2 regions of the Arthrobacter sp. zg-Y1219 genome follow, and region 1 is predicted to be linked to the other one. Evidence: predicted binding sites of a transcription regulator. Region 1 holds the regulator's gene; the other holds the start of a gene.
The links. The regulator Rex, encoded in region 1, represses fermentation and respiration genes when NADH is low (regulators of the CRP and FNR family bind a similar motif). The targets are predictions, from matches to a motif close to CTTGTGAANNNNTTCACAAG.
Positions count from the first base shown of each region.

Region 1 (7,252 bases):
GAGCCGGCGTCTGACTATTTCAAGTTTGTGAGGACTCTGTGGGTTCAGTAATCAAGAAGCGCCGCAAGCGTATGGCCAAGAAGAAGCATCGTAAGCTGCTTCGCAAGACCCGCCACCAGCGTCGCAACAAGAAGTAACCAGGATCTTTCCTGGACAAACCCGCCGTGCACTTCGGAGCCGGCGGGTTTGTTGTTTAAACGCGCGGGCGCCTTCCCGGCGCTAGCGGGACCTGACCCAGGAGAAGCCCCGCCACAGCCCGTAGGCGCCCCCGGCCACGGTGGCGCTCTTCAAGCCCAGGGTGGCGGCCCGGCGTCCCGAGCGGAAGTCATAGATGGGCCAATTGCGGTCCCGCGCATGCCGGCGCAGCCGGGAGTCCGGGTTGATGGCCACCGGGTGCCCGACAATGCTGAGCAGGGGCACGTCGTTGTAGGAATCGCTGTAGGCCCAGCAGCGGCCCAGGTCGAGGCCTTCTTTTTCCGCCAGGACCTTGACGCCTTCGGCCTTGGCCGGGCCGTGCAGGAATTCGCCCACCAAACGGCCCGTGTAAAGCCCGTCGTCGATTTCGCTCACAGTTCCCAGGGCGCCCGTCAGGTGCAGCCGGTCCGCGATCACTGAAGCCACCTCAACGGGCGTGCCGGTGACCAGCCAGACGGGACGGCCGGATTTCATGTGCTGCTCGGTCAGCGCCCGGGTTCCCGGCCAGATCTTGGATTCGATCATCTCGTCGTAGACTTCTTCGCCGAGGACCCTGATATCTGCCGCGGCGAGGCCCGTGGCCAAAGTCAGGGCGGCGTCGCGCACCGAGTGCACGTCCTTGAGGTTCTCGCCCTGCAGCATGAACCGTGCCTGCTTGCGGGCGAAGCCAAACGCCTCCCGAAGCGTGAAAACCTTGCGCTGGTACATCTTGCGGCCCACATGGAACAGGCTGGCTCCCCGCATCAGGGTGTTGTCCACATCAAAGAACGCAGCCTCGCCAGGTTTGACCGCCGCTGCCGGAGGCTCGGCGGCTCGTACTGCGGTGGTTCGGGGCATACCCCTGAGTCTACGCATTAAGTCGCCGGGGTCACGGTCGCCCGTTCGGCGGAACGCAGGTACTGGACCGGGCGGCTATTTTAGAAGTATGACCTCCTCGGACACGTCCCCAGATCTCCTCCTGCTCACCCGGCCGGGCTGCCACCTGTGCGAAGCGGCCCGTGCGGTTCTGGAACGGATTCGTGCTGACCTCGCCATCAGCTGGCGCGAACAGTCCATTGAAGGCGATGCGGGACTGACGTCCCGGTTTGGGGAGGAGATACCGGTGCTCCTGATCGACGGGGTCCAGCGTGATTTCTGGCAGCTTGATGAGGCTCGGATCCGCCGGCTCCTGGGAGCCTAGGATCCGGGGCTTTGTCCCGCCCTGCCTCGGGCTTAGAGTGGGAAAACCGGGTAGACCTGGCGTACCGGGCAGCATCAGGTGCGGCACAGGCTCGCGCCCGCCGCGGGAGTACCCAACAAATGATAGGGACATGTGAGCATCTCCGAGGAACCAGGCCGACCGGCCGGTGCAGTTACCGCCCGGCATATTCCGCCTGCGTCGCTGGCCCGCCTGACGATCTACCTGCGGGCGCTGAGCAGCATGCTGGGCGAGGGCATTGAGCGGGTCTCATCGGATGAGCTGGCGGAAGCGGCGGGGGTTAATTCCCCCAAGCTCCGCAAGGACCTTTCCTATCTGGGTTCCTACGGCACCCGCGGCGTGGGCTATGACGTGTCCTACCTCAGCGAGCAGATTGCGGCCGCCCTGGGCCTGACCCGGAACTGGCGGGTGGCGATCGTCGGTGCCGGAAACCTGGGCAGGGCCCTTGCCGGGTATCCGGGATTCGGGTCGCGCGGATTTGAGGTGGTTGCCCTGTTCGACGCCGACCAGCTGGTGATCGGACAGGAAGTCGGCTGGCTGCGCGTCAGTTCCGTCGACGTCATGGAAAGCGTCCTGGACCGTGCCAAGGCCAACATGGCCGTCCTATCCGTCCCCGCCGACGTGGCCCAGAACCTCTGCGACCGGCTGGTCGCGTGCGGCATCACCAGTATTCTGAGCTTCGCGCCAGTGGTGCTGCAGGTTCCGGACCACGTTCAGGTGCGCAAGGTGGACATGGCCACCGAATTGCAGATTTTGGCCTATCACGCACAGCGGGCCCAAGTCTCGGACATCGCGTCCGAAGCCCGGTCCCGGCTGGCCACCTAGCCTCGCCGTCAGCGCATACTCAAGTACCGGCTGCGCCGGGGTCGAAAGTACCTGTTGCATTCGTCCAGATAGAGCAGCGACAGTCCCGCGATTGCCACCAGCACGGCAAACACCTGCAACACGGCCGCGGCCTGCATGGTCGCTACCAGTGCCATGGGAGCCAAGACCGAGGCGCCGATGCGCGCCCAGTTCCGGCCCTCCCGTATCAGGACGGCGACGAGCAGATAGAGACCGAAGACCACCAGGGCCGTGGCGAGTGTGACCGTCTGGATGGTGGTTACATATTCTGCGGCGTCGACGCCGAATATCTCGAGCAGGCCGGCATAGGCCGGAGGTTCCGTGACCGGGGCGCGGCTCGCCGCTATGCCTCCGCCGAGACTGATGATGCCGGCCATCACGATGGCGGCAAAAGACAGTCCCACTGCCCGCGGACGTCGGCCCTTCCACTCCCGGTAGGGAATCCGTGCCGGCACCGCCGGCCGTGGAGTGGCTGCGGGCGGTGCGGGCACTGAAACGCCGCCCGCCGTGCGGCCAAACGGGATTCGGCCGGACAGGGGGAGTGCAGCCGCCTCTTCGCCGGGAGGCATCTGCGGGGTTTCAGGTGCGGTGATGGGTGGTGCGTCCGGTGGTGTCCCGGAGTGTGTGGCCGGGTCCGTTTCCGGTTCCGCCGTCAGGGTCGCCACCGCCGTTCGGGGCTCCGGGCCCAGGCCCGGGTCCGACGGCGTTGTCTCGAGGGCCGGCTCTGCCGTCAGGGTCGGCACCGCCGTGGCCGTCGCCGGTTCATCAGCCGTCAGGGGGGTCGTTTCTGGCTCTCGGTCCACCGTCAGGGTTGGCGCCGCCGTATCGGGCTCCGGGTCCGGTTCCGAGACCAGGGTTGGCACCGCCGTCTCGGGCTCCGGTTCCGGGTCCGCCGTCAGGGTTGTTGCCACCGCCGTCCCGGGGGCCGGGTCCGGGTCCGCCGGAGTTTCCTCGATCATCGGTTCGGCTATCAGGATCTCGGCCGTCGTTTCGATCGCCGGTTCTGCCTCCGCCGTTTCAGGTTCCGGTTCCGCCGTCAGGGTTGCCACCGCCGTTTCAGCCTCCGCCGATTCTGCCCCTTCCGGTTCCGCCGTCAGGGTTGCCACCGCCGGTTCTGCCACCGCCGATTCTGCCCCGTCCGGTTCCGCCGTCAGGGTCGCCACCGCCGGTTCTGCCGCCGTCGTCACTGGTTCCACCCTTGGCGGGATCACGGCCACTGTCGGCCAAGTGGTTGCGCGCCGCCGCCGGCGGAGGGACCGAATCCGGGAGCCGAGGGCGCCGCGGGCCTTTTTGCCGAGCACCTGCACACGGCGCCGCAGTGGATTTGGGGAAGCGTGAAGTGGACTCATCCTCGGTGCCGCCTTCGGGAAAAGGGATACGCTCCGCGCCGGGTTTGAGCTGCCATCCCAGCGGGTGATCAAACGCTACAGCGCTTCCCCTGCGGTGTGACCAGAAGAGGACGGTTGAAGCCTGCGCAGGTGACAAAAAGGGCCGGCCCGTTTTCCGGACCGACCCTTTTCGCCGTTGAACTGTGCCGTTGATCGGCAGCTGAGGTGTACCGCTTAGTAGGGGCCGAACCGCGGCCGCGACTGGAAGTACGGCTGCGCCTGCGGGCGGTAGAGCATGACGATGCCGGCGATGCCGGCAAGCGAACCGAGCAGCGAGATCAGCTCGATGGGGGAGGAGAACGCCAGACCGGTCACCAGGGAGAGCAGCACGCCGACGACGGACAGCGCGGCAAAGACCGTTCCGATGATCCGCGCCCAGTTCTTGCCGCTGCGGATCAGGAAAGCGATCAGGACGTAGATGCCCAGGACGATCAGGGATATGACGATCCCGGTGGTGGCGGCAAAACTCCGCACCGTCTCTTCCGTCATGCCGGCGTCTTCAAACACCTGCCGGTCCTCGGGGGACACCGTGCTGAAAATATCTGCCGCCGAGATGGAAAGCGACGAGGCGATCATGTAGATGAGGGTCAGGATCCCGGCGGCCAGGATCAGCCAGAATCCGGTCATGACCTCGCGGGGTGGTGCCCCTTTGCTGCCCGGGGCCTGTCCGGGACCCGGATACCCATACCCGGAGGGCTGCGCCGACTGATAGCCGTACGGGCTCTGCGGCTGCCCGTAGGGGTTCTGTCCATACGGCTGCTGTCCGTAAGGCTGCCCGGAGGTGGGAGTCTGCTGCCCGGCGGCATTCGGCATCCCCGGCTGCCCGTACGGGGTGTAGGGCTGGTCGCCCTGGCCCTGGCCGGGCTGGCCGGGCTGTCCCTGGCCGGGCTGTCCCTGGCCGTACTGTCCCTGGCCGTGCCCCGGCTGCCCCGGCTGGGGAGTCTGGGGGAGCCGCTGGCCGTACTTCGGCTCGTCGGCGGCAGTGTTGGAATCTCGGGGACGGTTCGGGTCTCGGGGGTCCGGACTATTCGGAGGTGTGCTCATTGCCGCCTACTTGCTAGTTGGTGCAGACGCTGCTTTGGTCGGATGTGAGGGTCCTTCCGTTCCAGCGGTGTCTGGGTCCTGGGTGTCGGGTGCGGTCAGGCACCGCGAGATTCCGGTCGGCCGAAGCCCCGGATCTCGGCCGGGAAACCACAACCGGATTTCTCCAGCCTATCGCGGCGTGCGCCGTCCGTCGCCGGGGCTCGGCCGATCGCGGACACGCGGTTTGGGGAAACGGCAAAGGACACCCCGGCCGGTGGCCGGAATGTCCTTTGAGGTGGCCTGTTCAGGCCGTGCGCGGAGGCAGGCTCAGGCTGCCGCCACAAACGCCGCGTCGACGCTGATGGTCACCTTGTCGCCGACCAGGACGCCGCCGGTTTCCAGTGCGGCATTCCAGGTCAGGCCAAAGTCCTTGCGGCTGATGACGGTGGTGCCGGAGAATCCGGCGCGGGTGGCGCCGAAGGGGTCCACAGCCACGCCGTTGAACTCCGTGTCCAGGATGACCGGAAGGGTGGTGCCCTTGATCGTCAGGTCCCCGGCAACCTTGTAGGTTTCACCGGAGCCTTCGATGCCGGTGACGGCGAACGTCAGTTCGGGGAACTGCTCGACGTCGAAGAAGTCGGCGCCCTTGACGTGGGCATCGCGGTTGGCGTCATTCGAGTTGAACGACGCGGCGTCGATGACGGCGTTGATGGTCGACTCTTCGATGGAGGAACCGATTTCCATCACGGCCGTGACCTTGTCAAAGCTTCCGCGCACCTTGCTGATGCCGGCGTGACGGACGGCGAAACCGATCTCGCTGTGCGAGGCATCGAGGTTCCACGTACCGGTGGTGAGCCCGTTGGGGGTCATGCTGTTCTCCTGTTGCTGGTGGGTGCCGGGGCGGATCCCCGGTGCATGTTCATGCATTTGCATCTACTGTTGCACGGATTCGTTCAAGCTTCAAGTATTTAGCAGATTTAGTTCAGCGCGCTCTCTCTGCGAAACTTAACGACATGTCCCGAGCCTCGATCCACCTTGTCCGCCATGGAGAAGTTTTCAATCCGGACGGAGTCCTCTACGGGCGCCTGCCCGAGTTCCACCTGTCCGACCTGGGGGAGCAGATGGCCCGCCGGGTGGCCGGCCACTTTGAAAGCCGGAAGAACGACGGCGCGAAGCTGGTGCATCTGGTCGCGTCACCGCTGACCCGGGCCCAGGAGACGGCGGCGCCGATCGCGGCCGCCCTTGGGCTGGAAATCACCACCGACGAGCGCATTTTGGAAGCGACCAACCGCTTCGAAGGCCTTTCCGGCGTCACCAGCCGGCTGCGGAACCCGCGGTACTGGCCTCTGATGTACAACCCCTTCAAGCCGTCCTGGGGTGAACCGTACGCAGCCCAGGTGGAACGCGTGATGACCGCCGTCAATGATGCCCGGATGCAGGCCGCTGTACTGGGCGGGGACGGAGCCGAGGCCGTGCTGGTCAGCCACCAGCTGCCCATCTGGGTCACGCGGCTTGCCGCCGAGGGTCGCAAGCTCTGGCACGATCCCCGCCAGCGCCAGTGCACGCTGACCTCGGTCACTACGCTGGAGTTCGACGGCGACAAGCTGATCGGGGTCCGGTATGCGGAGCCCTCCGCCGACCTTCTGCCCGGTGCTGCGAATATTCCGGGCGCATAATAGACTTACTACGCGTTGTAGAAGTGGCCGCCCCGCCGCGATGAAAGCTGGAAATAGTTGAAAAACCCTCAGAGCACTCCCCAGCCGGATGCCATGCGCCGCCGCTCCTTCCTGAAGCTCGGCGCCGGCCTGGCTCTTGGCGTGCCCTTGGTGACAGCAGCAGCGGGCTGCGCCGTCGAGGATCCGCTGGCTGCCCAGGCCAAGGCCGGCGACAACAAGAACTACATCGCCGGGGACGGATCGGTCACCGAGTATGCCGCAGACCAGCGCGGTGAAGCGGTGCGGCTTGAGGGCACCCTCTTTGACGGCACCGCCGTTTCATCCGCCGAATTTGCCGGCGACGTGGTGGTTCTGAACTTCTGGTATGCGGCCTGCGCCCCGTGCCGGAAGGAAGCTCCGGACCTGGTGGAACTGCACGGAATGTTCGAGCCCGAGGGGGCACGCTTCTACGGCGTGAACATCCGCGACGAACGCAGCACGGCTGAAGCCTTTGAACGCTCCTTCGGCATTCCCTATCCCAGCTTCCAGGACAAGGACGGCGGAATCCTGCTGGCCATGACGCAGTTCGTGCCGCCGTCGGCCGTTCCCACCACCCTGGTGCTGGACCGCGAAGGCCGCGTTGCCGCCCGCATCCTCGGGCTGGCTGACAAGAGCACCCTGAAGGCCCTGATCTCCGACGCGCTGGCAGCCTAGCCGGTATGGTGCCCTCCGCCGTAACCGCTGCCGTTCCCGCGGCAGCCCTGCCCGCAGCCAACGTCTTCGCCGAGACCATCCTCAACGGGTCCATGCTGCTGGCCATTCCCGTTGCCGCTCTGGCCGGGCTGGTGTCGTTCCTGTCACCGTGCGTGCTGCCGCTGGTCCCGGGCTACCTGGGCTACGTCACCGGGCTGACCGGCGTCGATCTGCAGAAACAGCGCCGCGGGCGGATG
Region 1 covers NZ_JASKLY010000010.1:61,008-68,259, reverse strand. The annotation lists gene QNO00_RS06645 (30S ribosomal protein bS22) at 39-137, shown strand; gene QNO00_RS06640 (HAD family hydrolase) at 220-1,032, opposite strand; gene QNO00_RS06635 (glutaredoxin family protein) at 1,121-1,375, shown strand; gene QNO00_RS06630 (redox-sensing transcriptional repressor Rex) at 1,508-2,218, shown strand; gene QNO00_RS06625 (hypothetical protein) at 2,227-3,423, opposite strand; gene QNO00_RS06620 (hypothetical protein) at 3,799-4,668, opposite strand; gene QNO00_RS06615 (YceI family protein) at 4,975-5,517, opposite strand; gene QNO00_RS06610 (histidine phosphatase family protein) at 5,661-6,323, shown strand; gene QNO00_RS06605 (TlpA family protein disulfide reductase) at 6,417-7,016, shown strand; gene QNO00_RS06600 (cytochrome c biogenesis CcdA family protein) at 7,022-7,252, shown strand, end outside.

Region 2 (7,252 bases), on a different contig from region 1:
GGCAAGGAGCGCCTCGCGCACATTGACGACGACGGCGTGTGGTTCAAGTCCCACCTCAACGGCGACAAGCACCGCTTCACCCCCGAGGTCTCCATGCAGGTCCAGCACCAGATCGGCGCTGACATCATGTTCGCCTTCGATGAGCTGACCACCCTGATGAACTCGCGCGCCTATCAGGAGATGTCCCTGGAGCGGACGCGCCTGTGGGCGCAGCGCTGCATCGACGAGCACCGCAGGCTCACCGAAGAACGGGTCGGCAAGCCGTACCAGGCACTGTTCGGGGTGCTGCAGGGCGCCCAGTACGAGGACCTGCGCCGGAAGGCCTCCCGCGATTTGGGGGCGATGGACTTTGACGGGTTCGGCATCGGCGGCGCCCTGGAGAAGGAAAACCTCGGCACCATCGTGCGCTGGTGCACGGAGGAGCTGCCCGAGGACAAGCCCCGCCACCTGCTGGGCATCTCGGAACCGGACGACATCTTCACCGCGATCGAAAACGGGGCCGACACCTTCGACTGTGTCTCCCCCACCCGGGTGGCCCGGACCTCGGCGTTCTACACCCCGCACGGACGGTTCAACCTGTCCAACGCCCGCTTCAAGAAGGACTTCACACCGCTGGTGGAGGGCTGCGACTGCTATGCCTGCGCGCACTACACCAAGGCGTACATCCACCACCTGTTCCGGGCCAAGGAAATGGTGGCGTCCACTCTGGTGTCGATCCACAACGAGCGCTTTACGGTGAAACTGGTCGACGACGCCCGGCTGGCCATCGAGGACGGCTCCTTCTTCGATTTCAAGGCCGACACCCTCGGGAAGTACTACAGCACCAAGATCTAGCCGGCAGGCGGCGCGGCGGCGTAAATCGCCGCATAGCTCGGTTCGCGCTTTTTGATGGCCTTGATGACGACTGCCGTGACCGGCACGAAGAGGAACTCGATGAGTGTCTTGTACACGAAGCCGAACAAGACGTAGTTGATGAAGCCGGCTGCGTCGGTTATTCCGATGACCGGCGCGGCCACGGCACAGAAAATCAGCGTGTCGGCGAACTCGCCCACGCCGGTGGAGGCCATCAGCCGGCCAATCAGTGCCCGTTCCCGGAACCGTTCCTTCATCTTGACCAGGACCCAGGAGTTGAGGGTCTGGCCGGCAAGGAAGCCGAGCAGGCTGGCCGCGACGATCTGCCAGACCGGACCCAGCGCCAGTTCCAGGGCCGCCTGTTTGGCTTGCCCGTACTCGTCGTCGAAGCCGGGCAGCGCAATGATGACGGCAAAGCTGATCGCCGCGACGGCGGCCACCGCGAAACCCGTGAAGATGGCGCGCCGCGCTGCCTTGAAGCCGTACACCTCGCTGATGACGTCACCGAGGATGTAGGCCAGGGGAAAGAGGAAGAAGCCGCCGTCGGTCACGATGCTGAAGTCGCCGAAGATCGGCCCCAGCACCACGCCCTTGGTGGCCCCGATATTGGAAATGACGATCACCACGCACATGAGCGTCAAAATGATGTCGTAATGGGAGCTGCCGCGGGCCGCAAAGGACGGAGCGGATGCCGGAGCGATGCCGGTCGGGGTGTGCATGATGGGTCCGTTTCGTAGTGGTTCGCCGGAGCCTTCTCCGGCTGTATTAGCACTGTGCCCGCTGCACCGGGCTGCCCGTGGGGGCCGTCGTCAATTCTGCCACGTTCTGCTCGGCACTCTGCTCCGCACATTTTTGAACGTGTTCAAAAACGTGGTGTACTGGCGGGCGGGCCGGCCACTGCGGGCTGACATCTGAAGAAACAGGGATCGATGATGGCCGCGACGGTCAAGAGCGAACAAACCCGGCGGTTACTGATCGATTCGGCGCTGCTGCTTTTTCGCACCCAGGGTTACGCCAAGACCACCATGCGCAGCATCGCCGAGGCAGCTGACGTCTCGGTAGGCAACGCCTACTACTACTTCCGGTCCAAGGACGAGCTCGTGGCGGAACTGTACCGCTTCCTTCAGGATGAACACCGCAGCCGGGCCCTGCCGCTGCTGCGCGAAGGGCACAACCTGGGCGAGCATCTGCGGCTCATTCTGCTGGCCAATTTGGACATTATGGCTCCGTACCACGACTTTGGCGCCCATTTTCTGCGGACCGCCTTGCCGCCGTCGTCGGCCCTCGAACCCCACGGCCGCCGGGGCTCCGCGGACGCCGGCATCGGCCGCGCGAAATCGGTCGCCCTGTTCCGGCAGGCGGTCACGGCCTCGCGGCCGCAGCCGCCGCTGGCCATCCGGGATGACCTGCCCGAACTCCTGTGGCTGGTGCACATGGGCGTGACGCTGTTCTGGATTTATGACCGCTCGCCCGGACAGCGGCGCTCCCGCCGGCTCGCGCACAATGTCGCCCCGCTGGCCGCAAAGCTCGTCGTCCTCTCCCGCCTTCCCGTGGTCCGCAATATCGTGGAGGATGTAGTCCGCCTATTTCAGGGAGCCAGACGCGATGACTGACAGCGCCGACGACGTCGCACCACCTCCGCTGCTGGCCCCCACCGACTCCCCGCACCCCGAGCCGCGGGTGTTTCCGGGGCCGTTGGCTGCGGCGCTCGGCTATGTCGTTGCCTGCCTTGTGCTGGCATCCATCGCCACCGCCGCGGTGGGCTGGGGAACGGCGCGGGATTTTTGGGGCTATGTCTGGACCGTCGTCGTCGCCGCGTTTTACGCCGCCGGACTGGGGCTTTTCACCGCTCTTCCCGTGGCCGTTGTCCTGGCCTGGTCGCTGCGCCGGGTCCTCAACCAGGGCCTTCACATCCTGGCGTTTTTCTTCGTGCCCACCGTGCTCGCCTGGCTGATCATCGGGCTGAGCGTGCATGCGGTTTTGGTGCCGCTGCTGATGGGTGCGGCCCTCGGCCTCTCGATGGCCGCAGGCCGGGCCGCGATCTGGCGTTTTTCCCGCGCCCGTCCGTGACCGGCCCCCGGTCCATCCGCACCCGCACTTTCCGGGAAACGCGGCAACAGAGCGCCGCTGGCACCGTTGAACGTTTTGGGTGGAAGATGGAGTCATGTCTGCTAACACACACTCCGCCGGGACCGCTGCTCCGGCCATCACCCTGACCATTGCCGGCTCCGAAGCCACCGGCGGTGCCGGCGCACAGGCTGACCTGAAAACGTTCCAGGAGCTTGGAACCTACGGGATCGCCGCCCTGACCTGCATCGTCTCGTTCGATCCGCAGGACAACTGGAACCACCGCTTTGTGCCCGTTGAGGCCCAGGTCATCAGCGACCAGCTCGAAGCCATCCAGTCCGCCTACGACCTGACGACCGTCAAGATCGGCATGCTGGGAACGCCGGCCACCATCGACACCGTCGCCAAGGCCCTCCAGAGCCAGGAGTGGACCAACCTCGTCCTGGACCCGGTCCTGATCTGCAAGGGCCAGGAGCCGGGCGCCGCTCTCGACACCGACCGGGCCCTCAAGGCACAGATCCTGCCGCTGGCAACCTTCGTCACCCCCAACCACTTCGAGTCGATGTCCCTGTCCGGCATGGACGCCATCGAAAGCGTGGAGGACCTGCAGGAAGCGGCGCGCCGGATCCACGAAGCCTCCGGCGCTGTCGTTCTCGCCAAGGGCGGAGTGCGGTTGGCCGGCGATGACGCCGTCGATGTTTTCTTCGACGGCGAGACCATGGAGGTGCTCCGCGCACCGAAGGTGGGCGACGTCGCCGTCAGCGGCGCCGGCTGCACCCTTGCCGCGGCGATCACCGCCGAGCTCGCCAAGGGCGCCACTCCGCTGGAAGCCGCCAAGACGGCCAAGGCCTTCGTGACCGAGGGCATCCGCAACCGGGTCTCCTCGCACACCCCGTTTGATGCCCTGTGGCAGGGCAACGCGGGCAGCGGACCTGCCCTCTAAGCGCTCTTCGCTCTAGGCGCTCTTCGCGGCGAACCCGGCAGGCTTGTGCCCGGCGGGTTCGCCTCGCGGAGGTTTAGCGGTGGAGGTTCTGGCGCAGGAGTTTAGCGGTGGAGGTTTAGCGGTGGAGGTTTAGCGGTGAAGCAGTTTCGCGCAGCCCCGGTGCAGGGAGAGCGCACTCCTGACCGTCTTCGAGGACAGGAGCCGCTGATGTTCGGTCTGCAGAGCCTCGAGCTCCCGGCCCTGCCGCTCCAGGTAGGACCGGAGCCGGTCCTCCTCCACGCCGGCCTGCCCTGCCAAACGCGACCCCGCGTAAAATCCGGTTGCGGCTTTTTCGGCTGAGGCCAGCCACGGACCACCGGCATGGAACCGCTGCGCGGGCGGCAGGTCGGCTGCGGAACGGGATGCCGGCGGCAGATCGGAGCCGGCGGACGACTGCGCCGCGAAAACCGCGGCGGCCGCGTCCCACCACAACCGAGCCGAGGCTTCGCGGGACGGCCGGGCCGCTGCCAGGTGGCTGGAGATTTCAGTGCGGCGCTGCCAGGTTTCCGTGAGCGCCGGACCCAGCAGCCCGTCTTCCAGTGCGGGAAGCGGCAGGACGAAGTCCGCCAAGCCCCAGTTGCCCATTGCCCCCGCCAGCCGGACTCCGCTGTAGGTGTCCACTGCCAGGCCGAGAACCGGAACCCCGGCCGAAAGCGCGAACACCGCAGGATGGTAGCGCGAAGTCAGGACGAGCGCGGCGCCTGCGGTGACCGTTGCCGTCTGCCGGGCCGTGAGGACCGGCAGCTGCCGCGACGGCGTGCTCATGGCTTCGGCGATGCGGGTATGCGATTCCCTGTCCCAGCCATGCTCCGCGCCGATACCCATGTGCGGAATAAACACCGCCGGCAATCCGGTCTGCCCGTGCAGGGCATCAAGCTGCGAAGCAATTCGCTCAGAAAAGTCGACTGAGGCACCCGAAAACGGCGAAACCGTGACGGCCACGTACCCGTGCTCCGGCAGGTTCTCCGCCAGATTGTCCGGCAGGTTGTCCGGCAGGTTGTCCGGCAGATTCTCCGCCGACAGGAACGACGCGTCGTCCAGGCCCGCCACCGGAGTGGCGCCCAGGCTGCGGGCCAGCTGCGTGGAGACCGGTTCCCGCATGGAGCTCAGGTCCGCCGCCTCGAGCATCTCGGCCAGGACGACGGCGTCTGCAGCCGTCAGCTGCGGACCGAGGGTCTGGCCGGAAATAACCACCGGCTTTCCCAGGGCACGCGCGACCGCAACGACGGCCGCCCGCTCGTAGAGCAGCCAGCCGTACCGCGAGTTCAGGTTGCCGCCGCCGGCAATCAGGACGCCGTCGCACTTGGACAGTTCGCCGATCAGGGCGAGGGCCGGGTCTCCAGCCGGCAACTCGGATGCACCCGACAAGTGCCCGCGTATCCGCTGCAGGCGGGCCTCCCGCTCAGCGGGGGGCCAGGGGAAGGGCAGCGTCGCGGCGGCCGGGAATCCGAACAGCCGCTCGGTCTGTGCCAGGTTGCGGGAGAGGAGAAGCACCTGCAGGCCGCGGCTGTGCAGCTCGTCCGCTGCGGCATGGCCCATGGCTTCGTCACCGGCGTGGTAGACGTCTTGGCCGAGATCGGCAAGGACGGCAATGCGTGCGCTCACTTGCGGGACTTTCCGCGCAGGGCGCCCCGGAACATCTCGGTCGCGGTGCCTCCCCGGCGCAGGATGCCGCTGAAACTGGTCCTGCGGGTGACCGTGTCCTCAAGCCGGCGGAGAGCCTCATTGAGGTGCGTCTGCATCGCGTCCAGCTGCCTGCGGTTTTCCAGCAGCAGCCGTTCCTGGTCGTCCATCATGCGGCCGACCTCCAGGAGCATTCCCATGCCGCCTGCGGCCAAGTCCTTCCGCAGGTACTGGTCCCGGACGCGGCGATCGAAACGCCGGTGGTCCTCTTCCTTGTCGAAGATGCTGTTGGCGTCGGCACCACTGGCAGCGGGCCGCTGGCTCCAGAACGCCAGCGGTTGTCCGTCGAGGAAACCGATCGTGTGGCGCGCCAGTATCCGGATGTTGAATTCCCAATCCCCGCAGACGTCAAGTTTTTCGTCGAAGTAGCCCAGTTCCTCATGAAGGGAACGGCGGTAGAGGAAGGAAATGGGGACGGCCCGGTTAATCTGCAGCATCTCCCCCAGCGATATCTGCTGCATATTGCCCCAGAAAGGCTCGGAACCCGTCTCCCGGATTTCATCACCGACAATTTCTTCGTAGCGTATATTCGTCCGGACGACAACCCCCGCATCGGAGTAATTGTCGAGATGGCTGACCGTCCGCTGCAGAAATTCGGGATGCCAAAGATCATCGTCGTCATGGATGGCTATGTACTCAGAGTCACAGCTCCGGATGCCGGCATTGGAGGCTGCTTCCATGCCCCTGCTCTGCTCATGGTGCACCACTGTGATCTGTTCCCGGACCGTTTCCGGCAGGCGGCCAACCACACCCTTAATCGATTCCGGCAGACCCCCGTCGTTGACGATAACCACCCGGAACCGACGGTAAGTCTGGGCGAAGATGTCGTTCAACGCCCGTTCCAAGAACCGCGGCCGATCCTTGGTTCGAACAATGACTGCTACGGACGATGGTGCTTGCACTGACACTTGGCTCCCGGGGTTTGGCTCCACTTCACTTCACACGATACCGGCAGCCGAAGGCGGCGCCGATTTGCCCGGCGGCGGACGGCGACACGCCCGGCCCGTAAAAGGGCGACCTTTACTGTTGACATCCGTTTATGGAGGAACAAAAGTACAGGTAGCGCCCCGATTGAATTCTGACCGAAAAATCGCGGAACTACCCAGATGCACTATTACTCGATACCTCATTGCCTGGTCTCGGTCCGTGGGATTCGAAATTAAAAGATCTCGGATCCCAGATTCCGGCATCCTCTTTTAATAAGGAGAAGTATGAACAATCCAAACCATCGGAGATCAGGAAAGGCTGCACTGGCAACACTTGCCGGCCTGGCTCTGGTCTCCAGCATGTGGACCCCGGCTTCGGCCGTGGAGGGGAATCCGCAGGGGGATCCAACTGCGCAGGGACTGGCCCGGGCAACTCCGGACCTCAAGGTCTCGGCAGACTTGAAGAAGAAGCAGGGCCCGGTCTCAGTGTTCGTCCAGTTCACCGGCAAGGGCGCCTTTGAGCAGACGCAGCCGCAGGAAGTTCGTGACGGACTTGCTGCGCCGCAGAACAGAGCTCCCCAGGTCCAGGAGATCCGCTCCGCGATCGAGGCGCAGGCTGCGGAAGTTGCAGCACAGGCTTCATCCAGCATTATCTACACCACCACCAACACCGTTCCGGGCGTTGCCATCAACGGAGACGCTGAGGCCATCAGGGCCTTGGCCGCCCGGGGCGACGTTGCAA
Region 2 covers NZ_JASKLY010000019.1:84,010-91,261, forward strand. The annotation lists gene tgt (tRNA guanosine(34) transglycosylase Tgt) at 1-834, shown strand, start outside; gene QNO00_RS14740 (queuosine precursor transporter) at 831-1,571, opposite strand; gene QNO00_RS14745 (TetR/AcrR family transcriptional regulator) at 1,782-2,465, shown strand; gene QNO00_RS14750 (hypothetical protein) at 2,458-2,922, shown strand; gene thiD (bifunctional hydroxymethylpyrimidine kinase/phosphomethylpyrimidine kinase) at 3,017-3,862, shown strand; gene QNO00_RS14760 (polysaccharide pyruvyl transferase family protein) at 3,992-5,506, opposite strand; gene QNO00_RS14765 (glycosyltransferase family 2 protein) at 5,503-6,516, opposite strand; gene QNO00_RS14770 (S8 family serine peptidase) at 6,796-7,252, shown strand, end outside.
Region 2: a site for Rex is predicted at 1,702-1,721, ahead of QNO00_RS14740 (queuosine precursor transporter). Genes of this name have one in related genera too.